Regions from separate parts of the Mesorhizobium sp. WSM4887 genome, predicted to be linked through region 2. Evidence: riboswitches for the same ligand, from Rfam matches in the RefSeq annotation. Region 2 holds a riboswitch; the other holds the start of a gene.
What was found. A riboswitch is a leader RNA that binds a small molecule or an ion and turns the genes downstream of it on or off. The one in region 2 is predicted to bind S-adenosylmethionine.
Positions count from the first base shown of each region.

Region 1: another riboswitch for S-adenosylmethionine. It lies ahead of P9230_RS15160 (homoserine O-acetyltransferase); the one in region 2 lies ahead of P9230_RS09160 (O-succinylhomoserine sulfhydrylase).

Region 1 covers NZ_JARTVP010000003.1:318,096-325,961, forward strand. Annotated here, with positions in the region: gene P9230_RS15145 (glycosyltransferase) at 1-732, opposite strand, end outside; gene P9230_RS15150 (Stf0 family sulfotransferase) at 830-1,666, opposite strand; gene metW (methionine biosynthesis protein MetW) at 1,615-2,229, opposite strand; gene P9230_RS15160 (homoserine O-acetyltransferase) at 2,318-3,487, opposite strand; SAM riboswitch at 3,578-3,655, opposite strand; gene hisC (histidinol-phosphate transaminase) at 3,791-4,894, shown strand; gene P9230_RS15170 (prephenate/arogenate dehydrogenase family protein) at 4,901-5,839, shown strand; gene P9230_RS15175 (sugar kinase) at 5,836-6,783, opposite strand; gene P9230_RS15180 (DUF2125 domain-containing protein) at 6,791-7,789, opposite strand.
Region 2 covers NZ_JARTVP010000002.1:190,571-198,436, reverse strand. Annotated here, with positions in the region: gene araD1 (AraD1 family protein) at 1-591, shown strand, start outside; gene P9230_RS09170 (ABC transporter substrate-binding protein) at 641-1,408, opposite strand; gene P9230_RS09165 (2'-deoxycytidine 5'-triphosphate deaminase) at 1,491-2,585, opposite strand; SAM riboswitch at 2,721-2,798, shown strand; gene P9230_RS09160 (O-succinylhomoserine sulfhydrylase) at 2,855-4,045, shown strand; gene P9230_RS09155 (ceramide glucosyltransferase) at 4,087-5,232, opposite strand; gene apaG (Co2+/Mg2+ efflux protein ApaG) at 5,451-5,843, shown strand; gene P9230_RS09145 (Hsp33 family molecular chaperone) at 5,896-6,927, opposite strand; gene argF (ornithine carbamoyltransferase) at 7,036-7,866, opposite strand, start outside.

The sequences.
Region 1 (7,866 bases), on a different contig from region 2:
CTTGCGGTCGGCGTCCCTGCCGGTCACCAACGCGCGCCAATAGAAGAACCGCCAGCCACGCGGAGAGTAGTGGTAAACGCGCGCATCGACGTTAACGATCTTGTGGCCCTCGCGCCGAAGCTGGTGCATCAGCAGCGTGCAGGACACCTTGAAGCCGTTATGTGCCGGGAAAGGGTGGTTGACGATCCAATGGCGCCGGAAGGCGACATTGTTGGCATTGATCGCCCGCTTGGAGGCGAATCTTTCATCTCCGCGGGCCATCGGGAAGAACCAGATCAAGGCGAAGGTTCTCGAGAAGAAGTCGTCATAGGACAGATAGGTATGGCCGTTCACGCAGACGGTTTGCGGCTGTTGAAACGGCTGCAGCAGATTTGAAAGCCAACCTGACTGAGGGACCGTGTCCGAATCCAGGAAAACGACGATGTCTCCTTCGGTCAAAAGCACGCCGTTGTTCTTGAGTTCGTAATACCGACCGTCGGGGCAAGCTGTGATTGTCAGGTCGGCAACCTGCATCAATTCAGGCGCTTCAGCTTCAATGCTCGCTTGCAGCAAGCTGCCGTCCGAATCGGGCCCGCCATACGACACGACAACTTTTGGCCTTGCAAAACCCGTAGCGGAAACAGCCGCGATTTCGCGCGCCAGTGACTTCAGCCCCAGGCCGATCTCGTTCCAGTCGATGGATTTGGCGTTCTCCATCTCCATGACGATCGAATAGATCGGGTGTTCAGCCATAGATAATCACCACCAGTTTTGCCGGTACAGTCGCTATAGCCCTGCGGGGTATGCCGTCAAACGATTCTCGGTGCCATTCTATTTGCAAGTTTGCGCTTCAATCGCATGATTCTTTGTAGATCTTCAGGAACCCGCGCTTTTTTCTGTGCGGGAAGCTCGACGGGTCGGCATATTCAGACAGGAAACGTTTTCTCCATTCGTCATTGGTCGCGTCGCGCTGGATTTCGAGACCTGATCCGAGATTCGTTCCCCAGACAGGCTCGACCCCGGCCAACTGGGCAATTTTCTCGAGGCTTCCTCTCGGGTTTTGCTGGACCTGCTCGTAAGTTAGCGCAAGAAAGGACAGCCCGTTTTTCGCGAACCACCCGTCCCAGGCTAGATTTTCCATCAGAATCTTTTCGAGCGATTCGGCGATAGCCTCGCCGTCATAGCGTGGGGATGCGCGATTGACCTCGCTAGAGCGGAATCTGCGGGTTTGGCGCGCACGCGCCCATGAGATCGCCTGACCCAGCAAATCGCTGCGCGTCAGGCGCACATAGTGAAGGTTGGGAAGACTGGCGGGGAGGTTCACCTTCTTGGCAACTTGAGCGAATTGACTCGCAAAAAGCTTGATCGCGTAGATTCCGGAAGAGGACCGTCCTTCCGTCAGCGCCCTCAGAAGCTGCCCTCTGGCATCGCGCGGATAGCCTGGCTGTTCGAGCAGCCGGCGCCCGCCAAACCACTCCAGTGGATTGCCCAGCCCGGCGAAAGCCATCAGTCCTGCAAGATGATTGCTGCCGGTACGCGGCGAAGTGCACACAAGAATCCCTGTGCTTATCTCCGACAGAATTTCCGACGGGATTTGAACCACGGCCGGCCGGCGTCGAAAGAGATCGAGCGAGATCATCGTTTCAGCAAGAACACCGCCTGCTGGCCGAAGAAGTTCCAGAACCACCAGGGCATCGACAGGCCGATCTTCTGGCCGTTGGCGTCGAGCGCGGTCGCCTTCTCGACCGTCGCGCCGAGCTCTTCGCACAGATTGACGAAGTCGCGAATGGTGCAGAAGTGGATGTTCGGCGTGTCGTACCAGGAATAGGGCAGGTCCTTGGTGACCGGCATCCTGCCCTTGATCAGCAGCGAGAAGCGCACGCGCCAATGGCCGAAATTGGGGAAGGAGACGATCGCGCGGTTGCCGATCCGAAGCAGCTCGTCGAGCACAAGTTTCGGGTTGCGGGTCGCCTGCAGCGTTTGCGACAGGACGACGAAATCAAAACCTTTGTCGGGGTAGAATTCGAGGTCCTTGTCGGCATCGCCCTGGACGACGGAAAGGCCGCGCGCCACACATTCGTTGACGCCGCGCTGCGACAGCTCCAGGCCGCGGCCATCGACCCGCTTGGTCGCCTGCAGAACCTCCAGAAGCACGCCGTCGCCGGAGCCGACATCGAGCACGCGCGAATGCGGCGGGATGAGATCGGTGACGACTTCGAGGTCGACACGCTGGGCGCGATTGACGCTCATGGGCACACCTCCGGCCTTTGAGCATTTCCAGCCAGTCGGAATCTCGGCGCCTCAGAAATGCGCCCAGGACACAGAGATCGCGCGCCACTCATAGGCTGAGCCCCCTTGCGCGCGCGGCCGAGGCTATGAAGCCGTTGATGGCCGCGAACAATTCCGGTTCGTCGAGCAGGAAAGCGTCATGGCCGCGATCGGTCTCGATCTCGACGAAGGAGACGGACGCGCCGGCGGCGTTCAGCGCATGCACGATCGAGCGGCTTTCCTCGGTCGGGAACAGCCAGTCGCTTGTGAACGACACGAGGCAGAAGCGTGTCTTGGTGCCGGCGAAGGCATCCGCCAGCCGTCCGCCGTGGTCGGCGGCGAGGTCGAAATAGTCCATAGCGCGGGTCAGATAGAGGTAGGAGTTGGCGTCGAAGCGGTCGACGAAGGTCATGCCTTGATGGCGCAGATAGCTTTCGATCTGGAAATCGGCGTCGAAGCCGAAGGTCAGCGCCTCGCGATCCTGCAGGTTGCGGCCGAACTTGCGGTGCAGCGCTGCTTCCGAGAGGTAAGTGATGTGCGCGGCCATGCGCGCCACGGCGAGGCCCTTTTCCGGCCGCCTGCCGAAATCGAGATATTTGCCGCCGTGCCAGTCCGGATCGGCCATGACGGCCTGCCGCCCGACCTCGTGGAAGGCGATGTTCTGCGAGGAATGGCGGGCGCCGGTGGCGATTGGCAACGCGGAGAAGACGCGTTCCGGGTAGCTTGCGGCCCATTGCAGCACCTGCATGCCGCCCATCGAGCCGCCGAGCACGCAGAACAGCTTCTCGATGCCGAAATGATCGACCAGCATCAGCTGCGCCCGCACCATGTCGCGGATGGTGATGATCGGCAGGTCGAGCCCATAGGGCCTGCCTGTCGCCGGATCGGTCGAGGCCGGGCCGGTGGAGCCGAGGCAGCCGCCGATGACGTTGGCGCAAATGACAAAAAAGCGGCTGGTGTCGATGATCCTGCCGGGGCCGATCAGCACCTCCCACCAGCCCGGCTTGCCGGTCACGGGATTGGTGCTGGCGACATGCTGGTCGCCGGTCAGCGCGTGGCAGACGAGGATGGCGTTGGAGCGGGCGTCGTTGAGGGCGCCGTAGGTCTGGTAAGCGACCTGGAACGGCGACAGCACGGTGCCCGCATCGAGTTTTAGCGGCTTGTCGGGACCGAACTGCAACACCGGGCTCGACGGTTGGTCGGCCTCGTGGTTGGTCCTTGGAGCGCGCTGAGCGGCCATTGCATTCCCCATCCAGTCGCATCGATCTCGCGATACGGCGTCCGGCCGGCAACGGACAACAAAAAACCGGCCTGCCTTCGCAAAGCCGGTTACAGGTTGCAAACGGCCCTTTAGCGAATTGTTTAACGTGGCTGCAAGCCGACCGGCCAAATCACCACGGGAGATCCGGCTGTTCTTCTAGGGCCAGCGCCGCGCTTCGTCAACGGTCTGCCTACGAGCGAGCGCGCCGGCACTCGACATTCGGGGCCACGGCCTGTATTTCCGCTGCGGCCTCGAACCAAGGCCTCTCGACGGATTTGTGACATGAAGCAGGATCAGCCACGTCCGACGCCCCGCGCGGGCATCATGGACATCGAGGCCTATGTGCCGGGAAAAAGTACCGCGCCGGCCGGCGTGACGAAGGTCTACAAGCTGTCGTCCAATGAGAATCCGCTCGGGCCCTCGCCGAAGGCGATCGAGGCCGCCCGGGAGGTGGCTGCCAAATTGGACGTTTATCCCGACGGCTCCGCCCGCCGGCTGCGCGAGGCGATCGCCGATGTGCACGGCCTCAATCCGGCAAACATCGTCTGCTCCAATGGCTCCGACGAGATCCTGGGGCTGCTGGCGCAGACCTATCTCGCGCCGGGAGACGAGGCCGTGTTCACCGAACACGCCTTCATGGTTTACAAGATCTATATCCAAGCCGCCGGCGCCAAGCCGGTGGCGGTCAAGGAGACGGACGAGCGCGCCGACATCGACGCAATCCTCGCCGCGGTGACGCCGGCGACGCGGATCGTGTTCCTCGCCAACCCCAACAATCCGACCGGCACTTATGTGCCGTTCCAGGAGGTGCGCCGGCTGCATGCCGGACTGCCCAAGAGCGTGCTCCTGGTGCTCGACGCGGCCTATGCCGAATATGTGCGGCGCAACGACTATGAAGCCGGCATCGAGCTGGCCGGGAGCTCGGAGAACGTGGTCATGACCCGCACCTTCTCCAAGCTCGGCCTCGGCGGCGCACGCATCGGCTGGATGTACGGACCGGCGCATATCGTCGATGCCATCAACCGGGTGCGCGGGCCCTTCAACGTCAATGCAACCGCGATCGAGGCTGGCATCGCGGCCATCCGCGACCGCGCCCATGTCGAGCGCAGCGTTGCGCATAACGAGAAGTGGCTTGCCTGGGTCAGCGAGGAGCTGACCGGGCTCGGGCTGCGCGTGACGCCCAGCGTCGGCAATTTCCTGCTGATCCACTTCCCCGACAACAAAAAGCATTCGGCAGCGGCCGCGGACGACTATCTCAGCGCGCGCGGCTACATCCTGCGGCGCGTCACCGGCTACGGCTTTCCCAACGCGCTGCGCATGAGCATCGGCATCGAGGAGGCCAATAGCGGCGTCGTCGAGGCGCTCAAGACATTTCTGAAAAGCTGAAGCACCATGACAGCACCGATGTTCGGAAGAATAGCGCTGGTCGGCATCGGCCTGATCGGTTCGTCGCTGGCCCGCGTCATCCGCCGGGAAGGCCTGGCGCGCCACATCGCTGTCGCGACGCGCAGCCAATCGACGCTCAAGCGCGCCGAGGAACTGGGTCTCGGCGATTCCTACACGACCGAGGCCGAAGACGCGGTGCGCGACGCGGATCTCGTCATCGTCTCGGTTCCGGTCGGCTCGTCCGGCGAGGTCGCGGCCGAGATCGCGCCGGCGCTGAAGAAAGGCGCGATCCTCACCGATGTCGGCTCAACCAAAGCTTCGGTGATCGCGCAAATGCAGCCGCATGTGCCCGTCGGTGTGCATTTCATCCCCGGGCACCCGCTGGCGGGCACGGAAAAGTCCGGGCCGGATGCCGGCTTCGCCGATCTCTTCGACAACCGCTGGTGCATCTTCACGCCGCTGCCGGGCACGGATCCGGAGGCGCTGGAAAAGCTCTCCGAATTCTGGCGGCGCTGCGGCTCCAACATCGACACGATGGACCCGCAGCATCACGACATGACCTTGGCCATCGTCTCGCATCTGCCGCATATCATCGCCTACAACATCGTCGGCACCGCCGACGACCTGGAATCGGTGACCAAGACGGAAGTCATCAAATACTCCGCTTCCGGTTTTCGCGACTTTACCCGACTGGCCGCTTCCGACCCGACCATGTGGCGGGACGTGTGCCTGCACAACAAGGACGCGATCCTGGAAATGCTGGCGCGCTTCTCGGAGGATCTGGCCTCGTTGCAGCGAGCGATCCGCTGGGGCGACGGCGAAAAGCTGTTCGACCTGTTCACGCGCACGCGCGCCATCCGCCGCTCGATCATTGAGGCCGGCCAGGATATCGATGTGCCGGATTTCGGCCGTCAGGCCGTGGAGCACCCGGGGGCCAAGCCCTAGGCCTTCTGCTCGATCTGTCCCGATGGGGGCCAGTGCGCCGCCATCATGGCCATTGTCTCGGCTCTGTCCGGAGCGCCGAGCCGGCCGCCGAAGCGCAGGCATTTAAGCGCGGCGGCGGCGCTGGCAAAGCGCAGCGCCTGCTCGGGCGGCATGGCTTCGGCAAGGCCGACGGCGAAGGCGCCGTGGAAGACGTCGCCGGCGGCGAGCGTGTCGACCGCCTTGACCTTCGGCGCCTCGACATGCCGGACGCGACCGGTTCCCCGATCATGCCACCAGGTTCCGGCAGCGCCGCCCGTCACCGCGACGAAGGCGTCGGTGCGCGAGGCGAGATCGGCGCATGCGCTTTCCGGATCGAGCGCATGGCCGCAGACGATCCGCGCCGCCGGCTCCGAGGCGACGATGTGCGAGGCCAACGGCAAAAGCCGCTCGAGCACGTCGATCGGCGCGGTGTCGGCGTCGAGGATCGCCGGACGGCCGGCGTCCCGCGCGGCCGCCAAGGCAAGTGCCGCGGCGCCCGGCCAGCGGACGTCCACCAGCACGGCGTCGAAGGCGGAAAGTTCGGCAAGCGGCAGCGTGTCGGGATCGGCTTGCGCCCTGCTGTCATAGAAGGGCACGATGATGCGCTCGCCATGGGCATCCACCAGGATCGCGGCCAGCGCGGAGCGCGCGCCGGCGACGCGGCGGACCAGGCTGCAATCGACGCCTTCCGCCTCGATCTCGGCAATCAGCCGGTCGCCGACCGCATCGTCTCCCGCGCTCGCCCAAAGCGACACATCGGCGCCGAGGCGATGCGCGGCGCACGCCGCACTCGTCGCCATGCCGGAGGCGATCTGGACACCGTCGCTGGCGATGAACTTGCCCTGATGCGCGGGCAGCGTCTCGACACGCAGGATCGTGTCGAGGGTGAACGCGCCGACGCTGAGCAGTTTGATCGGTCCGGCCATCGCAGTCTCAATCGACCGGCTTGATCTTGCCGAGCGGGATGAAGCCAAGCGAAGCTTTACCCTTCACGATCTTGAGCGGCATGGACGGTTGGTTGCCGAGCATGGCAATGCCGGCAAAACCCTGCTCGATCTCGCTCTTGTGCTCGGGAATGGCGCCGGCGAGGATCGCCGCTACGGCCTTTGGGTCCTTTAGCTTGATCGACAGATTTGCATCGATCAGGCCGTCGGCGTCGATCGAGATCGGCCCGGACACAGTTACGCGCGCCGTGCCTGATGACACGTCGAGGCTGGCAATCTCGACCGACTGGCCGCGCAGGCTTTTCGGCGGCGCCTTAATCAGCGCGACGCCGTTCTTCACTGTCGCTTCGCCGGCGCCGTCGAGTTCCGGCAGCACGCGTCCGCCGACAGCTTCCGCGTCGATCTTCAGGTCGCCAAAGCTGCCGGTATAGACGAGGTCCTGGCCGTTCGGCTGCAGCTGGCCGGCCGCCTGGCCGGCGCTGAACAGCTGCACGGGATCGGTGTCGTCGGCCGGATCGGTCTGTCCAGACAAGCCTTCCGCCTGAAGCGAAATGCGGCGCGGAAGCGGCCATGACAGCTTGACCGTGGCGTGCAGCTTGTCCCAGTCGAGCCAAAGCGGCGGCATGCCCGGCGCCACAGTCCGCAACGGTCCGCGCAGGTTCGCCACGGGCGACAGAGGCTGGGTGATGCGAGCGACGACGTTCATATCGCCGGTCGAGGCCGCTACATTCCTGGCATCGTCCTGATAGGCCAGGCTGTCGCAGGCGACCGTGAAGTCCAGTGGATAACCGCTGACCGTGAGATTGGCGCAGTCGGCCTTGATGCCCTTGCCTCCAAGCTCGGCCACGGCCCGCTCGGCCTCGGTCTTGACCTTGCCGGCGAGATAGAACCATCCGCCGCTGTAGAGCGCGAACAGCACCAAGATGAACGCCGCAAGCCAGAACAGCCGGCGGCGAGGTTTGCGCGATCGCTCGTCACTTGACGTCATGCTGCGGCTCTCGTTAACCCGCTCATGCGGCGAGCGGGTGGTTGTTCTTACGCACGACAAGCGGGGACAGAAGAAGC
Region 2 (7,866 bases):
GGCGTGCAGCCGGAATGGTTCTACAAGGGCAACGGCACCATGGCGGTGGCGCCCGGTGCCGCGCTGATGTCGCCGGCCTTCGCGCAAGACGCCGGCGAGGAGCCGGAGATCGCCGGCATCTATGTCATCGGCGACGACGGCGCGCCGTTCCGCGTCGGCTTCACGCTGTCCAACGAGTTTTCCGACCATGTGACCGAGCGCGTGAACTACCTGTTCCTCGCCCATTCCAAGCTGCGCAACGCCTCGTTCGGACCGGAAATCCTGATCGGCGAGCTGCCCGCCGACATAAGGGGCTCTTCACGAATCTGGCGCGACGGCAAAGTGCTTTGGGAAAAGCCGTTCCTGTCCGGCGAGGCGAACATGTCGCACACCATCGCCAATCTCGAGCATCACCATTTCAAATATTCAGCCTTCCGCCAGCCGGGCGACGTGCATGTGCACATGTTCGGCACCGCCACACTCTCGTTCGCAGACGGCGTCAGGACCGAGGAAGGCGATACGTTCGAGATCGAGGCCAAGGATTTCGGCCTGCCGCTGCGCAACCCGCTCGAGATCGAGAAGCCAGTGAAGGTGGCGGTGAAGGCGCTGTGAGGTTAGAGCGTGATCTCCCCCACGAGGGGGGAGATTGGCAGCTTCAACCTCAATAAATATCGAAATCGAAATACTTCGATTGGATCTTCTTGTAGGTGCCGTCGGCAACAATGGCGTCGATTGCCGCGTTGAGGCGGTCGCGCAGGGCGGCGTCCTCCAGGCGCACGGCGATGCCGGCCTCGGTCTCGGTGCCCTTGACGTCGCCCACCAGCTTGCAGCAGCCGTCGCTCGCCTTCTTCATCCAGTCGACCAGCACGAACTTGTCCGAGATGACGGCGTCGAGCCGGCCGTTGAGCAGATCGGTGACCGCCTCTTCCTGGGTCGGGTAGAGCTTCGCCTCGGCGCCGGCCTTGGCGTAGACGTCCTGGGCGTAGTTGGCCTGGGTGGTCGAGGCCTGGGCACCGACCGTCTTGCCGGCAAGCGAGGCCGGCTCGGTCGAGGCGATATCGGCGTCCTTCAGGGCGACCAGCGCAAGCGGCGTGGTGTAGTATTTGTGGGTAAAGGCGACCTGCTTCTTGCGTTCCTCGGTGATGCTCATCGAGGCGATGATGGCGTCGAATTTCTTGGCCTGCAGGGCCGGAATGATGCCATCCCAATCCTGGGTGACGATCTCGCATTCGATCTTCATCTGCGCGCAGAGCGCATTGGCGATGTCGATGTCGAAGCCTTCCACCTTGCCGTCCGGCGTGATGGTGTTGAAGGGCGGATAGGCGCCCTCGGTGCCGATCTTGATCTTTTCGGCCGCGTCTACCGAACCGACGCCGAGCGCCAGCATGGCGGCGGCCGCAGCCGACAGGATCCATCTGGATATCTGCATTTTCATCCCCTTGGGTTCAGTTGCTACATGCTCAGACGCAGCCAAGCACGGCGCGCGAGGCCGGGCAAGCACAGCCTGGCGATCAGCGCGCGGCGCGAAAATGCTTGGAGAGCTTCAGCCCCTGCGCCTGATAGTTGGAACCCAGCTCGCTGCCATAGAGCGCCTGCGGCCGCTTCAGCATATGCTCGTAGACGAGGCGGCCTACGATCTGGCCGTGGTCGAGGATGAACGGCACCTCGTGGCTGCGCACTTCAAGCACCGCGCGGCTGCCGCTGCCGCCGGCGGCGGAATGGCCGAAGCCCGGGTCGAAAAAGCCGGCATAGTGGACGCGGAACTCGCCGACCAGCGGATCGAAAGGCGTCATCTCGGCGGCATAGAGCGGCGGCACGTGCACGGCTTCGCGAGAGACCAGGATGTAGAACTCGTCCGGGTCGAGCACGAGCTCGCCGGCCCCGCTCTTGTAGAGCGGTTCCCAGAAGTCGACCACATCCTGAGCGGCGCGCTTGTCGACGTCGACGAGGCCGGTGTGGTGCTTGCCGCGATAGCCGACCAGGCCGTCCTTGTCGCCGTCGAGATCGATAGAGAGCGCAATGCCGCCGCCGGAGATGTTGGGCGGCTCGGTCGCAACCAGCATCTCGGCGTGATGGAGGTCACGCAACTCATTCTCCGACAGCACCGCGTTGCCGGTGCGGAAGCGGATCTGCGACAGGCGCGAGCCGGCGCGCACGACGATCGGGAAGGTGCGCGGGCTGACCTCGAGATAGAGCGGGCCATGATAGCCGGCGGCGATCTTGTCGAACTCATGGCCACGGTCGGTCATGACACGCGTGAAAATGTCGAGTCGTCCGGTCGAGCTCTTCGGGTTGGCCGAAGCCGAGACTTCCGCTGACAGCGCGAGGCTTTCCTGCAGCGGCACGATGTAGACGCAGCCCGTCTCCAGCACCGCGCCCTCGGCGAGATTGATCTCATGCAGCTTCAGCCGGTCCAGCTTGTCGGCCACCAGATGATCGGGACCGGGCAGAAAGGAAGCGCGCACGCGAAAGGCCTTGTCGCCCAGTCTGAGATCGAGGCTGGCCGGCTGGATCTGGTTGGTGTCGAGCGCGCGCGGCGACTTCAGCGCGCCCGACTGGAAGAGCGCCGCGATGTCCTGATCGGGAAGAATGCCTGTCTGCCGCAATGTCTGGCTCCGGGCGAAGTCATTGTCGTCGCAGTTTCCTGTCGCAAAACCGCGGGACACTTTTGCGGAAGCTGCCTGGTACAAACCTCTTAATCAAGCCGGCAATTGACGCAAGCGCGGTGCGGGTCTAAAGGGTCGTTATCCCGTGGTGATTTGGCCGGTCGGCTTGCAGCCACGTTAAACAAGTCGCTAAAGGACCGTCGGGCCGCAAGGCCGTATGGACCGGTTGCGACGTCGCGGCCGGTTTTTTTGTGTTTGGAAGCAGGGCGATGACCAAGACGCGTAACTGGAAACCTCAGACGGCACTCGTGCATGGCGGGACGCTGCGTTCCGGCTTCGGCGAGACCGCCGAGGCGATGTATCTCACCCAAGGCTATGTCTACGAGACGGCCCAGGCAGCGGAAGCCCGCTTCAAGGGCGAGGAACCCGGCTTCATCTATTCGCGCTACGCCAACCCGACCGTCGATATGTTCGAGAAGCGCATGTGCGCGCTGGAAGGCGCGGAAGACGCACGCGCCACCGCTTCCGGCATGGCCGCCGTGTCCGCCGCCCTGCTCTGCAGCGTCAAGGCCGGCGATCACATCGTTGCGGCGCGAGCCCTGTTCGGTTCGTGCCGCTGGGTGGTCGAGACGCTGGCGCCGCGCTATGGCATCGAGGCGACGCTGATCGACGGCACCGACATTGCCAATTGGGAAAAAGCGGTCAGGCCGAACACCAAGCTGTTCTTCCTGGAAAGCCCGACCAACCCGACGCTGGAAGTGGTCGATATCGCCGCTGTCGCCGCTTTAGCCAATTCGATCGGCGCACGCGTGATCGTCGACAACGTCTTTGCCACGCCGCTGCAGCAGAAGCCGCTGCAGCTCGGCGCCCATATCGTGGTCTACTCGGCGACCAAGCATATCGACGGACAAGGCCGCTGCCTCGGCGGCGTCATCCTGTCGGACAAGAAGTGGATCGACGAGAACTTGCACGACTATTTCCGGCACACCGGCCCGAGCCTGTCGCCATTCAACGCATGGACGCTGCTGAAGGGCCTCGAGACGCTGCCGCTGCGCGTGCGCCAGCAGACCGAAAGCGCCGGCAAGATCGCGGACTTCCTGGCTAGCAGGCCGGAGATCGCCCGCGTCATCTATCCGGGCCGGGCCGACCATCCCCAGGCGGATATCGTCAGGAAGCAGATGTCGGGCGGCTCGACGCTGATCTGCCTTGACGTCAAGGGCGGCAAGCAGGCGGCCTTCGCCTTGCAGAACGCGCTCGACATCGTGCTGATCTCGAACAACCTCGGCGACGCAAAGAGCCTGATCACGCATCCGGCGACGACGACGCACAAAAACCTCAGCGACGAGGCGCGCGCCGAGCTCGGCATCGGACCAGGCACGCTCAGGCTCTCCGTCGGGCTGGAGGATACCGACGACCTGCTCGCCGACATCGAACAGGCGCTCAAGGCGGCGAAGGAATGAACCGCCACGGCTGCAAACAGCGCGCTTGAGCCGCAGCCGGCTCAAGCAATCTCTTCGAGTTGAGTCATCCCGCTGTTGCGGATGGTCATTGCGTTGCCACGCCATTCGACGGCTCCGCCAAGCCAGCCGCGCGCCCAGATGGCGGGAAGCATCACGTCGCGCACGATCATCGCGGTGACGCTGCGCGGCGACAGATACCAGCCCTTGGACCAGGCGAGCATGCATTCGGGCACATAGGCCATCGCCAGCACGCAGAGCGCGGTCGCGGGCAGGCTGACACCGGCGCTTGCCGCCGCGATCAGCGCCAGAAGCAGCGGCGCGACCACACCGGTCAGGATTTCGGGCGCGAAGAACAATGGGAAGGTGACGCGGCGCAGCCGCGCCCAGCGCGCCTGGCGCGACCAGATTTCGGCGAGCGTGCGCTGGCCGAGCGGCTGCTCGAAGGGCGCGGCCACGAGATTGACCCGAAGGCCAAGGCTGTTGACCAGCTTGGTCGCCGCCGCGTCCTCGGCGATTTCGGCGGCCAACGCCTGGATGCCGCCATTTGCATCCAGCATCGGCTTGTTCCACAGCATGCTCTTGCCCTGGGCGAAGCCAAGGCCGAGCGCTTCGCCGGCATATTGCCAGCGCGCCTGCAGCGTGTTGAGGAAGACGCATTCGACTTCGGCCCAGAAACCGTCCGGCCGCGAGCCGATCGGCGTCGAGCAGACGAGGCCGGTGTCCGGTCCCCAGGCCGCCATCAGATGCTGGACATAGTCCTTGGGCATCAGCACGTTGGAATCGGCGAGGATCACCCAGTCGTGCCGCGCCGCCTGCCAGCCCTTGATGCAGTTGTTGAGCTTGGGATTGGCGCTGATCCTGTCATCGCCGACGAGGAGCCGCGCCGGAACATTCGGAAATCGCGCGATGGCGGCGTTGATCAGCTTGACCACGGGATCTTCGGCGTGCGCGACGCAGAAGATCATTTCGTAGCGCGGCCAATCGAGCGAGAAGGCGCGGTCGAGCGTCTCCTGCGTGAACGGCTCCACGCCGCGCGACGGCACGACGATCGAGACAGGCGGCTGTTTGCTGGAAGGCGGAGGAATGACCCGCCTGGGCTTCAGCCGCGACGACGCGAGCAGGATGCTGGCAAGGTTGGAAAAAAGAAGGGCCGAGGAGGCAAAGGCGGCTGCGAGGGTCAGTTCCATCGAGATCTGGTCACTCCGGAAAGGCCGCCCGAGGCCGTTTCATCACTCGACAAAGCGCCCGAGTCGCCCGCACGGTTTGTGCACACCAACATTGTCATGTGTCACTTAAATGACATTGTTTGTCGGCACTTGCGGTGGAAAAGCCGGCAGGCTGGCGACGCTGCGGAGGTAGAACCGCGAAGCGCGCTAAAATGTTCCCTGCGGCACCGGAGTGGCTCATGTATCGCGCCGTGACGCGCAACATCGAAGTGCAGGTCAGGCCGTTCTATCTCGAGGACCGTTCCGATCCGTCCGAGAACCGTTATGTATGGGGCTACCAGGTGACGATCGACAACCGGTCGGACGAGTTCGTGCAGCTTCTGTCGCGCTACTGGCACATCACCGACGGGCGTGGCCGAGTCGAAGAGGTGCGCGGCGAGGGCGTGGTCGGCGACCAGCCGGAGCTCAACCCCGGCGACAGCTATCAGTACACGTCGGGATGCCCGCTCTCGACGCCATCCGGCATCATGGTCGGCCACTACACGATGCGCAACGGCCGCGGCGAAACGTTCGACGTCGCCATTCCGGCTTTCTCGCTCGATATGCCGGGGACGAAGAGGACGGTGAATTAAAGAACTCGAGTTCCCCGCCTCCGCAAAGCGGGGGCGAGGAACCGGAGCTTTCTCACTCCGCCGCAAACTCCGCCGGATCGAAGTCGTACTGCGTCGAGCAGAACTCGCAGGCGACATGGATGCCGCCGTCCTCGGTCGAGTCCTTGATCTCCTCGGCCGAAAAGCCTTCGAGAATGCCTCGGATTTTGTCGCGCGAGCAGGAGCACTGGTCGGCAACCGGCACACCGCGGAAGACGCGCACGCCGTGCTCGTGGAACAGCCGGTAGAGCAGCCGCTCGGCGCCCACCGTCGGATCGATGAGCTCGGTCGGCTCAATGGTGCCGAGCAGCGCCAAGAGTTCCCGCCAGGAATTGTCGGCCGGTTCGTGCGCCACGTCTCGCGGATCGCCATCCCCGCCCGAAATGTCGGGCACGCGCATGCGTTCGGGCGCCTGCGGCAGGAACTGCGCCAGGATACCGCCGGCGCGCCATTGCTCGCGGGCCCCGCCCGGGCCCGGGGTCACCAGCTTCGCAACCGACATCCTCAGATCGGTCGGGATCTGCTCCGACTGGCGGAAATAGGTGCGCGCGGCTTCTTCCAGCGATGTGCCGTCGAGTTGGACGATGCCCTGATAGCGCTGCGTGTGCGCGCCCTGATCGATGGTCAGGGCCAGGACGCCGGTGCCGAGCAGCTTCTCCTGCGAGATCTCGCCCGAGGCAATCAGCGCCTGCAGCCGGTCGGCGTCGAAGCGCGCATAGGCGCGCAACGAATGCGGCGTGGTAAAGTCCGCCACCAGCATGTCGACCGGTCCGTCCGTGCGGGTTTGCAGGATGAACTTGCCCTCGAATTTCAGCGACGTGCCGAGCAGCACGGTGAGCACGCAGGCCTCCGCCAGCAGGCGCGCGACCGGCTCGGGATAATCGTGGCGGCTGAGAATGGCGTCGAGCATCGGCCCGAGCTGCACCGTGCGGCCGCGCACATCCAGGGGCGCTACTTCGTAAGGCACGACATGGTCGTCGCCTGCGAAGCCGAATTCGCCGAGTTTGGGTTGATGCTCAGCCAAGGAAAGCGTTTCCAGCATGACAAAACTCCGGGGCGCATCCATCCCGCTTTCCAGGCGGCATGGGTCGAAGCGCGTTCGATTTCAGTGATGGCCCGCAAATAGGCATCACACATCCCGGGATCAAGTTGGCGCGGATCAAGTCGACCCCGGTCAAGCGCCCAGGCACCAGGCCAGCACCGCCTTCTGGGCGTGCAGCCGGTTCTCGGCCTCGTCGAAGACCACCGAATGCGGTCCGTCGATCACCTCGTCGGTGACCTCCTCGCCGCGATGCGCAGGCAGGCAGTGCATGAAAAGCGCGTCGGACTTCGCCCTCGCCATCAGCGCGGCGTTGACCTGGTAGGGCAGGAAGACGTTATGGCCGCGGGCGCGATGCTCCTGGCCCATCGACACCCAGCTGTCGGTGACGACGCAATCGGCCTGGTCGACGGCCTCTTCGGCCGAGCCGGCAAACCTCACCTTGCCGCCATTGGCCTTCGCCCAGTCGACATATTTCTCGAACGGCTCGCTGCCCTCCGGCACGGCGACATTGAGGTTGAAGCGGAACCGCGCCGAGGCTTCTAGAAGCGAGTGCAGCACATTGTTGCCGTCACCTGTCCAGGCGAAGGTCTTGCCGGCCACCGGACCGCGATGCTCCTCATAGGTCATGATGTCGGCCATCAGCTGGCAGGGATGGGTATCGTCGGTCAGCCCATTGATCACCGGCACGGTCGCGTTTTCGGTGAGTTCCAGCAACCGGTCATGCGAGGTGGTGCGGATCATGATGGCATCGACATAGCGCGACAGCACCTTGGCGGTGTCGGCGATGGTTTCAGAACGGCCGAGCTGCATCTCGGTGCCGGTCAGCATGATGGTCTCGCCGCCGAGTTGGCGCATGCCGACGTCGAAGGAAACGCGCGTGCGCGTCGAAGGCTTGTCGAAGATCATCGCCAGCACCTTGCCCTCGAGCGGCTTCGAACGCTCGCCGGCCTTGAGCCTGGTCTT